DNA from 3 places in the Enterobacter cloacae complex sp. HYC080_NIDB genome. Region 1 is predicted to be linked to each of the others. Evidence: predicted binding sites of a transcription regulator. Region 1 holds the regulator's gene; each other region holds the start of a gene.
The links. Region 1 encodes CRP, which controls carbon source genes, mostly activating them, when cyclic AMP is high. Its sites were predicted from a motif close to ATGTGANNNNNNTCACAT; they were not measured.
Positions count from the first base shown of each region.

Region 2: msrB (peptide-methionine (R)-S-oxide reductase MsrB) is a predicted target of CRP. The motif match lies at 2,295-2,312, and genes of this name have one in related genera.
Region 3: deoC (deoxyribose-phosphate aldolase) is a predicted target of CRP. The motif match lies at 1,659-1,676, and genes of this name have one in related genera.

Region 1 is NZ_CP114212.1:407,409-411,430, forward strand. Features, by position in the region: gene O1723_RS01815 (YccS/YhfK family putative transporter) at 1-1,597, opposite strand, end outside; gene crp (cAMP-activated global transcriptional regulator CRP) at 1,655-2,287, opposite strand; gene O1723_RS01825 (OsmC family protein) at 2,599-3,003, shown strand; gene O1723_RS01830 (phosphoribulokinase) at 3,090-3,959, opposite strand; gene O1723_RS01835 (YheU family protein) at 3,990-4,022, opposite strand, start outside.
Region 2 is NZ_CP114212.1:2,678,988-2,683,009, reverse strand. Features, by position in the region: gene O1723_RS12735 (MipA/OmpV family protein) at 1-54, shown strand, start outside; gene O1723_RS12730 (D-hexose-6-phosphate mutarotase) at 133-1,017, opposite strand; gene gapA (glyceraldehyde-3-phosphate dehydrogenase) at 1,093-2,088, opposite strand; gene msrB (peptide-methionine (R)-S-oxide reductase MsrB) at 2,430-2,843, shown strand; gene O1723_RS12715 (YeaC family protein) at 2,885-3,163, shown strand; gene chiD (chitinase ChiD) at 3,224-4,022, opposite strand, start outside.
Region 3 is NZ_CP114212.1:3,899,333-3,903,354, reverse strand. Features, by position in the region: gene O1723_RS18550 (YjjW family glycine radical enzyme activase) at 1-34, opposite strand, end outside; gene O1723_RS18545 (YjjI family glycine radical enzyme) at 9-1,544, opposite strand; gene deoC (deoxyribose-phosphate aldolase) at 1,807-2,586, shown strand; gene deoA (thymidine phosphorylase) at 2,696-4,018, shown strand.

The sequences.
Region 1 (4,022 bases):
TCAGGATCAGACGAATGGCCTGCTGGTCAGCCTCCAGCGCGTCGTGGGCGTTCTGGCGCAGCAATCCGCTTTGCCACTGCGGCCACAGCCAGACCATGCCACCAAAGGCGATCAGGCAGCCAATCAGCGTATCGATCAGGCGGGCAACGATAAACTGTTCCCCGTTTAGCGTAAGCAGCTGAAGGGTATATACCGCCGTCACCGTAAAGCCCACCATCGCCCAGCCGTAGTTTTTGCGGATAATCAGGTAACTCACCAGCGTAATCACCAGCATCCCTGCCAGGGTATACCCCTCGGGAACGTGGAAGTGTAGCGTTACGCCCGCAATAATCAGCCCCGCCATCGTGCCGCCTGCCCGATGCAGAATACGTACCCGCGTGGCGCCGTAGCCGTTCTGGGTGACAAACAGCACGGTCATTAAGATCCAGTACGGTTTCGGCAGATGCAGCGCCATGCCCATCAGACTGGCGATACTGAGCATAACGCTAATCCGCGCGGCATTGCGCAGGGCAGAAGACTTAAGAGAGAGATAGCTTCTGAGTGCTGGCAGGAGCGGCAGACGTTTTTGCTTATCCGCCATCAGGTCGCGGGGATACAGCGGGCGCTGGGTGCGCAGCACGCGGGCAATGCGGCTGAAGTGCCAGGCGGCAAACTGGCCGACCGGGTTATCCGGATGCTGACGAGCAATTTTCTCCAGCGCGCCGAGCTGTTTATCCATGTTAAAGCGCGTGGGGTAGCGGTGATAGAGAATGTCGTCCGCCAGCACCCGCAGGCGCGTGGAGACGGTCTGCGCATTCCAGCGGATCACCGCCTCGGCGTGGCTGCGCTCGACCAGCTTTTGCACCTCTTGTGGGTGATGAAGGCTCACGGAGATATGCTCCTGCAGATCCAGCCCCACCTGGAAAGTACGCAGCAGGCGTTTATATTCGTGATTCTTGTTGGCGGCGAGCATATGCAACTGCTGATAGCATTGGCTTATCAGATCCACCACCTTTTGCTGGCGCGTCAGCAGCGGCGGTAAGGATTTTTCCGGGTCGGTATGCTGGGTCAGCAAGGTGTATTTGGCTTCGCAGTAATCTGCAAGCTGCACATACAACAGGCTCAGAGATTCACGCAGCGGCTGTTCCCGCCACAGCCAGAACCAGAACCAGTTAAACAGCCCGTACCACAGCGTGCCGAGGGCGTAGATCAGCAGCGGCTCCCACACCGGCATATTCCCGGCGAGGCTCAGGGTGAAGATGGCGGCAATCAGTGAAGCGGGAAGCAGGCGGGCGTGCAGGGAACTGATTTCTGCTGTAACACCGAGGCTCATCGCCAGTACGGTCAGGATCAGCGGCAGCGGAATATCGCGCGCCAGTAAAAGCTGCACGGCGAGGCTACAGCCAGCAAACAGCGAACCGCCAACGATCAGGCGTTTGAAAAAGCGTTTATGCGGCGTGTCCAGACCTGCGATGTTGCAGCAGGCGGGAACGAGAGAAAACAGCAGACCCTGCTGGAGATGTCCCAGAATCAGGCCCACGGCCACAGGAAGGCACAACACCAGCGTTTGTCGCAGTGCGTAATTAACTTCCGGGTGATAGATCAGCCTGCGCCACATGGGGAATAGAGACAAAAACGGCGTGACACCTTGCGATGGCACGCCGTTTGAGCGGAATTAACGCGTTCCGTAGACCACGATGGTTTTACCGTGGGCAGAGATCAGGTTCTGATCTTCCAGCATTTTCAGGATACGACCCACCGTTTCGCGGGAGCAACCGACGATCTGACCAATTTCCTGACGGGTAATTTTAATTTGCATGCCGTCCGGGTGGGTCATGGCGTCTGGCTGTTTCGCCAGGTTCAGCAGGGTCTGCGCGATACGACCGGTGACGTCCAGGAAGGCGAGGTTACCCACTTTCTCGGATGTGACCTGCAGACGACGCGCCATCTGGGAAGAAAGACGCATCAGGATGTCAGGGTTTACCTGAATCAACTGACGGAATTTCTTGTAAGAAATTTCAGCCACTTCACATGCTGTCTTTGCACGAACCCAGGCGCTACGTTCCTGGCCTTCTTCAAACAGGCCCAGTTCACCGATAAAATCGCCCTGGTTCAGATAAGAAAGGATCATCTCTTTCCCTTCCTCATCTTTGATCAGCACTGCCACCGAGCCTTTGACGATGTAATACAACGTTTCCGCTTTTTCACCCTGGTGAATCAGCGTGCTCTTCGATGGGTACTTATGAATGTGGCAATGAGACAAGAACCATTCGAGAGTCGGGTCTGTTTGCGGTTTGCCAAGCACCATGCGCTGTTATCCTCTGTTATAAGCTGTCACCAGAGTCATCAGATGCATCCGGACTCTGGGGTTGCAATCGAATTCTTACCCATACCCTGGGAAGTCGGCTGTCGTAACGTTTCGCAGCCAGTAAAGTTTGATGTCCTCTGCATACATGTGTAACGTCAATGTATTACTGTAGCATCCTGAGTGTTTTAGCATAGCTTTCGCCGCGTGTCTCCTGGTGTCTCGCTTCAGCATGATGCAGGTCGCCTTCCGTTGCGAGAAATGTAACGCACGCGTAATCTGTCACCGAAAATGCAACGTTGGAGTTAAAGAATATGCAAGCGCGCGTGAAATGGGTTGAAGGTTTAACGTTCCTGGGCGAATCCGCGTCAGGGCACCAGATTTTGATGGACGGTAACTCCGGCGATAAAGCCCCCAGCCCAATGGAAATGGTGCTGATGGCGGCGGGTGGATGCAGCGCGATTGACGTGGTGTCGATTCTGCAAAAAGGTCGTCATGACGTGACGGATTGCGAGGTTAAACTCACCTCAGAACGTCGCGAAGAGGCGCCACGCCTGTTCACCCACATTAATCTGCACTTTGTGGTCACCGGTAAAGCGCTTAAAGACGCGGCGGTTTCGCGTGCGGTGGATCTGTCTGCGGAAAAATACTGCTCTGTGGCGTTAATGCTGGAGAAAGCGGTAAAAATCACGCATTCGTATGAAGTGATCGAGGCTTAATCTTTTGGCGGGTGGCGCTTCGCTGACCCGCCCTACAAAAGCATGAACGTAGGCCCGGTAAGCGCAGCGCCACCGGGCAGAACAACTCACGCAATCTGCTTCCCTTCCATCAACCGCTCCACCAGCGGCGTCATGATGAGCTCCATCGCCAGCCCCATTTTTCCGCCTGGTACCACTAACGTATTCATGTGCGAAATAAACGAGCCCTGCAGCATCGCCAGCAGCCAGGGATAATCAATGCCTTCGAGATTGCGGAAGTGGATCACCACAAAGCTCTCGTCCAGCGACGGGATGGTTTTCGCCGCGAACGGGTTAGAGGTGTCCACCGTCGGCACGCGCTGGAAGTTAATGTGCGTGCGGGAGAACTGTGGCGTGAGGTAGTTGATGTAGTCTTCCATGGAGCGCACCACCGAATCCATCACCGCTTCGCGCGAATGGCCGCGCTCGCTCATGTCGCGCGTCAGCTTCTGGATCCACTCCAGGTTCACGATAGGCACCACGCCAACCAGCAGATCCACATGACGCGCCACGTCATGCTGTGGGGTGACTACGCCGCCGTGTAATCCCTCATAAAACAGCACATCGGTGGGTTCCGGCAGCGGCTGCCAGGGGGTAAAGGTGCCCGGCACCTGATTCCACGGCACAGCTTCATCATAGGTATGCAGATACTTACGCGATTGCCCTTTGCCGCTCTGACCGTACTCCAGGAAGGTTTGCTCAAGGAGGCCAAAGTCATTGGCTTCGGGACCGAAATAGCTGATGTGTTTACCCAGATCGCGCGCCTTACGGATCGCCATGTCCATTTCAGGTCGCGTATAGCGGTGAAAACTGTCGCCTTCGACCTCCGCCGCCCGGAGATTCAGTTGGGCGAAAATCTTACGAAACGCGAGGCTGGTGGTGGTCGTTCCCGCACCACTCGACCCCGTAACGGCAATAATGGGATGTCTGGCAGACATAGCAACTCCCTGACTGAAAAGGTTGGAAGGTCAGCCGTGAAACGCGTTGCGGGGCATGATATT
Region 2 (4,022 bases), 2.3 Mb from region 1:
GTCGATAAGTCCTGGGCGGGTATCTTCTCTGTGGGTGTGACCTACAAGTTCTGATTGTGCATTAATTCAGTGCAATCATTGCATCAAAACGGGGCGCTAGCGCCCCGTTTGCTTTTTTGTGGTGCAGGGCGATTATCGCTTAACAATACGGATCGTCTGCCCTAAACGAGACGGTTTTTCTTCGCTCGCTTTCTGCGGCGTGGTCACGCAGGCTGTTTCTACACAAACGAATGTTTTGTAACCGTCATCAGGAATATCGGCCATGCTGACAGACAATGCCGGACCTGGGTTCCAGCCCACCACATTGCTGTGATGATGATGAACGACCTCAATGCCGCGTTTCAGGGCACCATCGTGGATCACGCTGCAGGCTTCCGGGTGGAGATAGACGCGGTCGGTACGATCGGGGAAAGCCTGAACGCCGTCGCTTAGCTTGCCCTCTTTCGCATTATCAACTTTGTCGATAAAGGTATCGCCGAGGCCGCTCACCTTCACTGCGTTGATGTCACCCACGTTGAAGTAGGTGTGCAGGGCAGACGTGGTTTCGAACTCGCCGTGCGCTTCCAGCTCAATTTCGCAGGTTTTACCCAGCTTGAAACGGGCGTACAGGGTGAAATCATGCGGCCACAGGGCGCGGGTTTCATCATTCGCCTGCAGCTCAAAGGTCAGCACGGCACCGTTGTCATCTTCATTGTGCGCTTTCAGCGTCCACTGCTGGTTACGGGCAAAACCGTGAGACGGCAAACCCTGCTGTGTGGACGGGCCGAACCATGGCCAGCAGATGGGGACGCCGCCACGGATAGCAGCCCCTTTTTTGAACGAGGTGGCCTCGCTCAGCCACAGTCCTTCCTCTTCGCCCCCAGGCTTCCAGGAGAGCAGGTGGGCGCCATTCAGCGCCACGGAGGCTTTCACGCGCGGGTGGTCAACGACGATAACATCAGCGCCGTCAATCTGGCGGCGGGAGAGCACAGGGGTAAGTTGTTCGACTACCGGAAGTGCAAATATTTTATTAATCATTAAGCAATCCTCTGTCTAAAAAACAATAAAAAAGGCGACCGAAGTCGCCTTTTTGGATCAAACACTCATCTCAACTTATTTGGAGATGTGAGCGATCAGGTCCAGTACTTTGTTAGAGTAGCCAGTTTCGTTGTCGTACCAGGAAACCAGTTTTACGAAGTTGTCGTTCAGTGCGATACCAGCTTTAGCATCGAACACGGAAGTGCACACTTCGCCGTTGAAATCAGTAGATACAACGTCGTCTTCGGTGTAACCCAGAACGCCTTTCATTGCGCCTTCGGAAGCAGCTTTGATTGCTTTCTTAATTTCTTCATAAGAAGCAGCTTTTTCCAGACGAACGGTCAGGTCAACAACGGATACGTTAGGCGTTGGAACGCGGAACGCCATACCAGTCAGTTTGCCATTCAGTTCTGGCAGTACTTTACCTACAGCTTTAGCAGCACCGGTAGAGGATGGGATGATGTTCTGAGCCGCGCCACGGCCGCCGCGCCAGTCTTTGTGAGACGGGCCGTCAACGGTTTTCTGAGTAGCGGTGGTAGCGTGAACGGTAGTCATCAGACCTTCGATGATGCCGAAGTTGTCGTTGATAACTTTAGCCAGCGGTGCCAGGCAGTTGGTGGTGCAGGATGCGTTGGAAACGATGTCCTGGCCAGCGTAAGTTTCGAAGTTTGCACCACGAACGAACATTGGGGTGTTGTCTTTAGAAGGACCAGTCAGAACAACTTTCTTCGCGCCTGCAGTGATGTGTTTACGTGCAGTTTCGTCGGTCAGGAAGATACCGGTAGCTTCAGCTACAACATCAACACCGATTTCGTTCCATTTCAGGTTAGCTGGGTCTTTCTCAGCAGTAACGCGGATGGTTTTGCCGTTAACAACCAGGTGGCCGTCTTTCACTTCAACGGTGCCGTCGAAACGACCGTGAGTTGAGTCGTACTTCAGCATGTACGCCATGTATTCAGCGTCCAGGAGATCGTTGATACCAACGATTTCGATGTCAGAACGTTTCTGAGCAGCACGGAAAACAATACGGCCGATACGGCCAAAACCGTTGATACCTACTTTGATAGTCATATATTCCACCAGCTATTTGTTAGTGAATAAAAGGTTGCCTGTAAAATTACAAAAACCTTACGCAGCGTCAAGCGGAATCGTGTCAATCATTGCGACAAATCAATCCTGTGACTAACGTTTGTGCGACTGACTCGCCTCACTTTCCCTTTGAGCTTGCAACCACATGGGGGCTGCGCCCGGAATTTTAAAGTCCTCGCAGGATAAAAATGTGAACATGATCACAATTGCCTGACCGCCTTTTCGCGACACATAAGTTTAGAACAAAAGTGCACGCAAGGGTGTTAATGTTTTGTTAGAATCCGGGTTAAAAGATGTCTGTTTCTACAGCGAGATGTAAGCATATGTCGAACCAACGTAACCCTGACGATTTGAAAAAAAACCTCACAGAAATGCAGTTTTACGTGACGCAGAACCACGGCACGGAACCGCCATTCACCGGGCGTTTACTGCACAACAAGCGAGACGGCGTCTATCACTGTCTGGTCTGTGATGCCCCGCTGTTTAACTCACAAACGAAATTCGATTCCGGCTGCGGCTGGCCGAGCTTTTACGAGCCGGTGAGCGATGAGGCAATCCGCTATCTGAGTGACACCTCGCACGGCATGGTGCGCACGGAAATCCGTTGCGGGACCTGCGATGCACATCTGGGGCACGTCTTCCCGGATGGTCCACAGCCAACGGGGGAGCGTTTCTGCGTCAATTCGGCCTCCATGAGCTTCACGGATGATGAAAACGGCGACCAGATCAAGGGTTGAAAAAACGATTCAGCAAATTATTCCTTTGAAAGGGAGAGATCGTGAATATTGATGACATGATTAACGGGATGACCCAGGACATTTATCAGCGTCTGGTCACCGCCGTTGAGCTGGGAAAATGGCCGGATGGCGTGGCGCTTACCCCTGAGCATAAAGAGAACAGTTTGCAGCTGGTGATGCTGTGGCAGGCGCGCAACAATACTGACGCGCAGCACATGACGATCGATACCAACGGCCAGATGGTGATGAAAAGCAAGCGAGAGCTGAAAGAAGATTTTGGCATCACGCCGAAGCCAATTGCGACGCTGAAAATGCAATAACCGTGCGGGCTGATGCCTTCATCCAACCCTCTCCCACAGGGAGAGGGTTTGAATGCGTCGCTACTTTTGCGGGATCCCTAATGACTCTGCCAGCTGCTTCGCTAACTGGTTGTTATCGTCCGCGCCATACTCCCAGAACATCGCCCCGGCGAGACCTTTCTGTTTAATGTAGTCCGCTTTGATCGCCACGGAACGCGGGTTCTCATACGAAATCGCAAAGAGCGCCTTGCCGTCGGCTGCTTCCACGGAGAGCCACGGCACTTTCGCCTGGTCGTCCCAGTGCTCGGTAAAACGCTTCTGCGGATCGTTCAGCAGCTTTTTCACGATATCGTTGTACTTCACGTAGGTATCTTTGGACAGGTCATAGCCGAGCGACCTGAACAAGCCGAGCTCCTGCGGTCCAAAGTAGGGCTGGGTGACCGGATTTTTTTGTGCGTCCGGCTTGCTCCAGTCGATACCCGGCTCAACGGCGCGTTTCGGTACGCGACCGTAAAACCCGATCCCGAGGTTCATCTGCTGTGGTTTCAGTCCCGCGGCCAGATAGTTATTTACCACAAAGTCCACGCTGTATTTATCGGCAGCAGCCACCGTCGGCCAGGCGCTGGAATCATAGAGGTTGGCGTTAAAATACTGGGTACCATACGCCATGTCGTAGGTCATCAGGTTGATGTAGTCGAGCAGGGGAGCGATGGCTTTGACATCCACCCAGCTTTTCGGACTTTCCGCATTGGCGCCTACCGCAATGGTCACCAGCTTTTTCTGCCCGAATGCGTCGCGCATCTCTTTCAGCAGCGCGGTGAAGTTGTCCCTGTCGGCTGGCGTGCTGGCAACCAGTCCCCACGCGCCGTTGACCGGGTAC
Region 3 (4,022 bases), 1.1 Mb from region 1:
TGACCTGACTAACTAAAGCGCATCTGTTGTTCATGGCTTATCACGCGCGGCTGACGTTCCAGGATGCGGGTATTGCGTGCGGCTTCTTCGCCAAGCCAGGTCGTATTGGTGCGCGAACCGGCTTCGCGGAATTTTTCCAGGTCCGACAGGCGCACCATGTAGCCCGTCACGCGGACCAGATCGTTACCCGCAACGTTGGCGGTGAACTCCCGCATACCGGCCCTGAACGCGCCCAGACAAAGCTGCACTATCGCCTGTGGGTTGCGTTTTACCGTCTCATCGAGCGTTAAAATATCGCTGATACCGGAGTGATAGTGTCTGTGGTGTGGCGCAACGGCCAGCAGATGGCTGATGGGATCCGGTTCGTCACCATAAGGCAGACGCGCGCCTGGCGTGGTGCCTGAATCAGAGCTGATGCCCGACTGCGCATGGAGCATGGCGCGCTGTTTCCAGCCGTGCTTCACCGGCGTGTTTTCTACAAACGCCGCAAGCTGTTCGCTGATGCGATAGCCCAGCGCGTTAGCCTGCTCGTCTTTGCCATAGCGACCGTTGATTCCGTCCTTCTCACAGAGCGTGTTTACCGCTTCTGCCAGGCCGTAAATGCCAAACATCGGCACAAAACGCCCGGCATCAATCAGCCCCTCTTTTACCAGGAAGCTATTCTCAAAGAAGCCTGATTGTTGATAGAGAAAATCACAGCGGGCATCAATGATGGCGATTTGCTGCTGACAGTAGTGCGGAAGCGTAAGGTTGAAGAAGTCGTCAACGGAGGTGCTGTGCTCCGCAATGGCTTTGAGGTTAAGGCGCACCAGGGTGCTGCCACCGCCAGCCAGCGGCAGGGAGTTGTAACAGCTCACCACGCCAAAACGGCATTTTGTGAAAATTTTATCATTCACGGGGCCGTTTGAAATATGCGGTTTACTGCATTCGCAAATGTTTTTTGCCACCTCAAGCAGCAAATCGTCCGGGGTGATTTCAGGATCGTAAATAAAGGTCAGATTCGGCGCAACCTGCTTAAGCTCAGCATCTGCACGTAGAATGGCGCGGATGATGGGGCCATCAGCGGGCCCGATGTTTGCGTGCATAAACGCATCAGGGAGCGTTCTGTCGAGATAGCGCCAGAAACGTTTTATTCGGCTATCGATTTCTTCTTGTGTTAGAATTCTAACATATGGATTCAGTATCGCATCAAGCTGCCCCAGATAGACCGGCATAGATGTCACTGAAGGAACATGATGGTAGAGAATGGTTAATAGCGAGAGGGCATCATCCAGATCCTTTGCCCCTTCCAGCTCCAGCCATTCAGAACCGTTAGCCAGGAATTTTTCATAATCCGGCAGGACGTAGCGCGGTTTGTAAGGCGCATGGCCTTCGAACATGTCGCAGATAAATCCCTCGTCCAGCGCGGCGCGGGCGGCTTCAGGAAGTGCCGGATAAGGCAGGTTGTTTTCCGCTTCCAGCGCCAGAAAATGACGTTTTTGTTCCGGGGTTAACACCGGACTTGTCACAATGTGCTGGCAACGTTGTTGCAGGGTATCTGGCATGTTCGCTTCCTTGAGTGTTCTGCTGATGATGAACAAATTGTAGAAAGCCAGCCTGTTGGGGCTTTTGATCCCACAGGGGGTATCGCGGCTTTAGTCAGCAATAAGTGCGCTAAAGTTTGAAGAGGATCTCATTACAGTAATGCAAATTTGTACGCAGTTTTCATTAACTGTGATGAATGTCGAAGTGTGGATGCGGGTGGATGTTAAAATACTCACAGACCCGCAAGGTAAAATTGATACGGCACTGCCGTTGGAGAATGTTATGACCGATTTAACTGCAAGCAGCCTGCGCGCGTTGAAACTGATGGACCTGACTACCCTGAACGATGACGACACCAATGAGAAAGTCATCGCCCTGTGCCATCAGGCGAAAACGCCAGTGGGTAACACCGCAGCCATCTGTATCTACCCGCGCTTTATTCCGATTGCCCGCAAAACGCTGAAAGAGCAGGGTACGCCGGATGTGCGCATTGCGACCGTAACTAACTTCCCGCACGGCAACGACGATATCGAGATTGCGCTGGCAGAAACCCGCGCGGCCATTGCTTACGGTGCAGACGAAGTTGACGTGGTATTCCCGTACCGCGCGCTGATCGCCGGTAATGAGCAGATTGGCTTCGACCTGGTGAAAGCCTGTAAAGACGCGTGCGCGGCGGCAAACGTGCTGCTGAAAGTGATCATCGAAACCGGCGAGCTGAAAGAAGAAGCGCTTATTCGTAAAGCGTCTGAAATCTCCATCAAAGCCGGTGCGGATTTCATTAAAACCTCTACCGGTAAAGTACCGGTGAATGCGACCCCGGAAAGCGCGCGCATCATGATGGAAGTTATTCGCGATATGGGCGTGTCCAAAACCGTTGGTTTCAAACCTGCCGGCGGCGTGCGTACTGCCGAAGACGCGCAGCAGTTCCTGGCGATTGCCGACGAGCTGTTCGGCGCCGACTGGGCCGATTCCCGTCACTACCGCTTCGGTGCGTCCAGCCTGCTGGCAAGCCTGCTGAAAGCGCTGGGTCATGGCGACGGTAAGAGCGCAAGCAGCTACTGATTGCCAGACAATGCCGGATGACGCTTTGCTTATCCGGCCTACAGGGTCGTAGGGCGGGTAAGCGTAGCGCCACCCGCCACAATTCCCCCGATTCCGCATGGAGGTTACCGTGTTTCTCGCACAAGAAATTATTCGTAAAAAACGTGATGGTCATGCATTAAGCGACGAAGAGATCCGCTTCTTTATCAATGGCATTCGTGATAACACCGTCTCTGAAGGGCAGATTGCGGCTCTGGCGATGACCATTTTCTTTCACGATATGTCGATGCCCGAGCGCGTGTCGCTGACCATGGCGATGCGAGATTCAGGAACCGTTCTGGACTGGAAAAGCCTTAACCTTAACGGCCCGATTGTGGACAAACACTCCACCGGCGGTGTGGGTGACGTGACCTCCCTGATGCTGGGCCCTATGGTGGCCGCCTGTGGCGGTTATATCCCGATGATTTCCGGGCGCGGTCTGGGCCACACCGGCGGTACGCTCGACAAACTGGAAGCCATTCCGGGCTTCGATATCTTCCCGGATGACAACCGCTTCCGCGACATTATTAAAGACGTGGGTGTGGCAATTATCGGCCAGACCAGCTCTCTTGCCCCGGCAGACAAGCGTTTCTACGCGACCCGCGACATCACCGCCACCGTTGACTCCATTCCGTTGATCACCGCCTCTATTCTGGCGAAAAAGCTGGCAGAAGGGCTGGACGCGCTGGTGATGGACGTGAAGGTGGGCAGCGGTGCCTTTATGCCGACCTATGAGCTTTCTGCCCAGCTCGCCGAAGCGATCGTTGGCGTCTCCAACGGCGCAGGCGTGCGCACCACCGCGCTGCTCACTGACATGAACCAGGTACTGGCCTCCAGCGCCGGTAACGCGGTCGAAGTGCGTGAAGCCGTCCAGTTCCTGACGGGGGAATACCGCAACCCGCGCCTGTTCGACGTGACCATGGCGCTGTGTGTAGAGATGCTGATCTCCGGCAAGCTGGCGAAAGACGAGGCGGAAGCACGCGCGAAACTGCAGGCCGTGCTGGACAACGGCAAAGCGGCAGAGATCTTTAGCCGTATGGTCGCCGCACAAAAAGGCCCGACCGACTTCGTTGAGAATTACGCCAAATACCTGCCAACCGCGACGCTCAGCAAAGCCGTATATGCCGACAGCGAGGGCTTTGTCTCAGCAATGGACACCCGTGCGCTGGGTATGGCGGTGGTCTCGATGGGCGGCGGTCGTCGTCAGGCGTCAGACACCATTGATTACAGCGTCGGCTTTACCGATATGGCCCGTCTGGGCGACAGCGTTGATGGCCAACGTCCGCTGGCGGTGATCCACGCCAAAGACGAAGCCAGCTGGCAGGACGCGGCGAAGGCGGTGAAAGCGGCCATTACGCTTGCTGATAAAGCACCAGAAAGCTCACCTTCGGTCTATCGCCGTATCACCGAATAGCGGT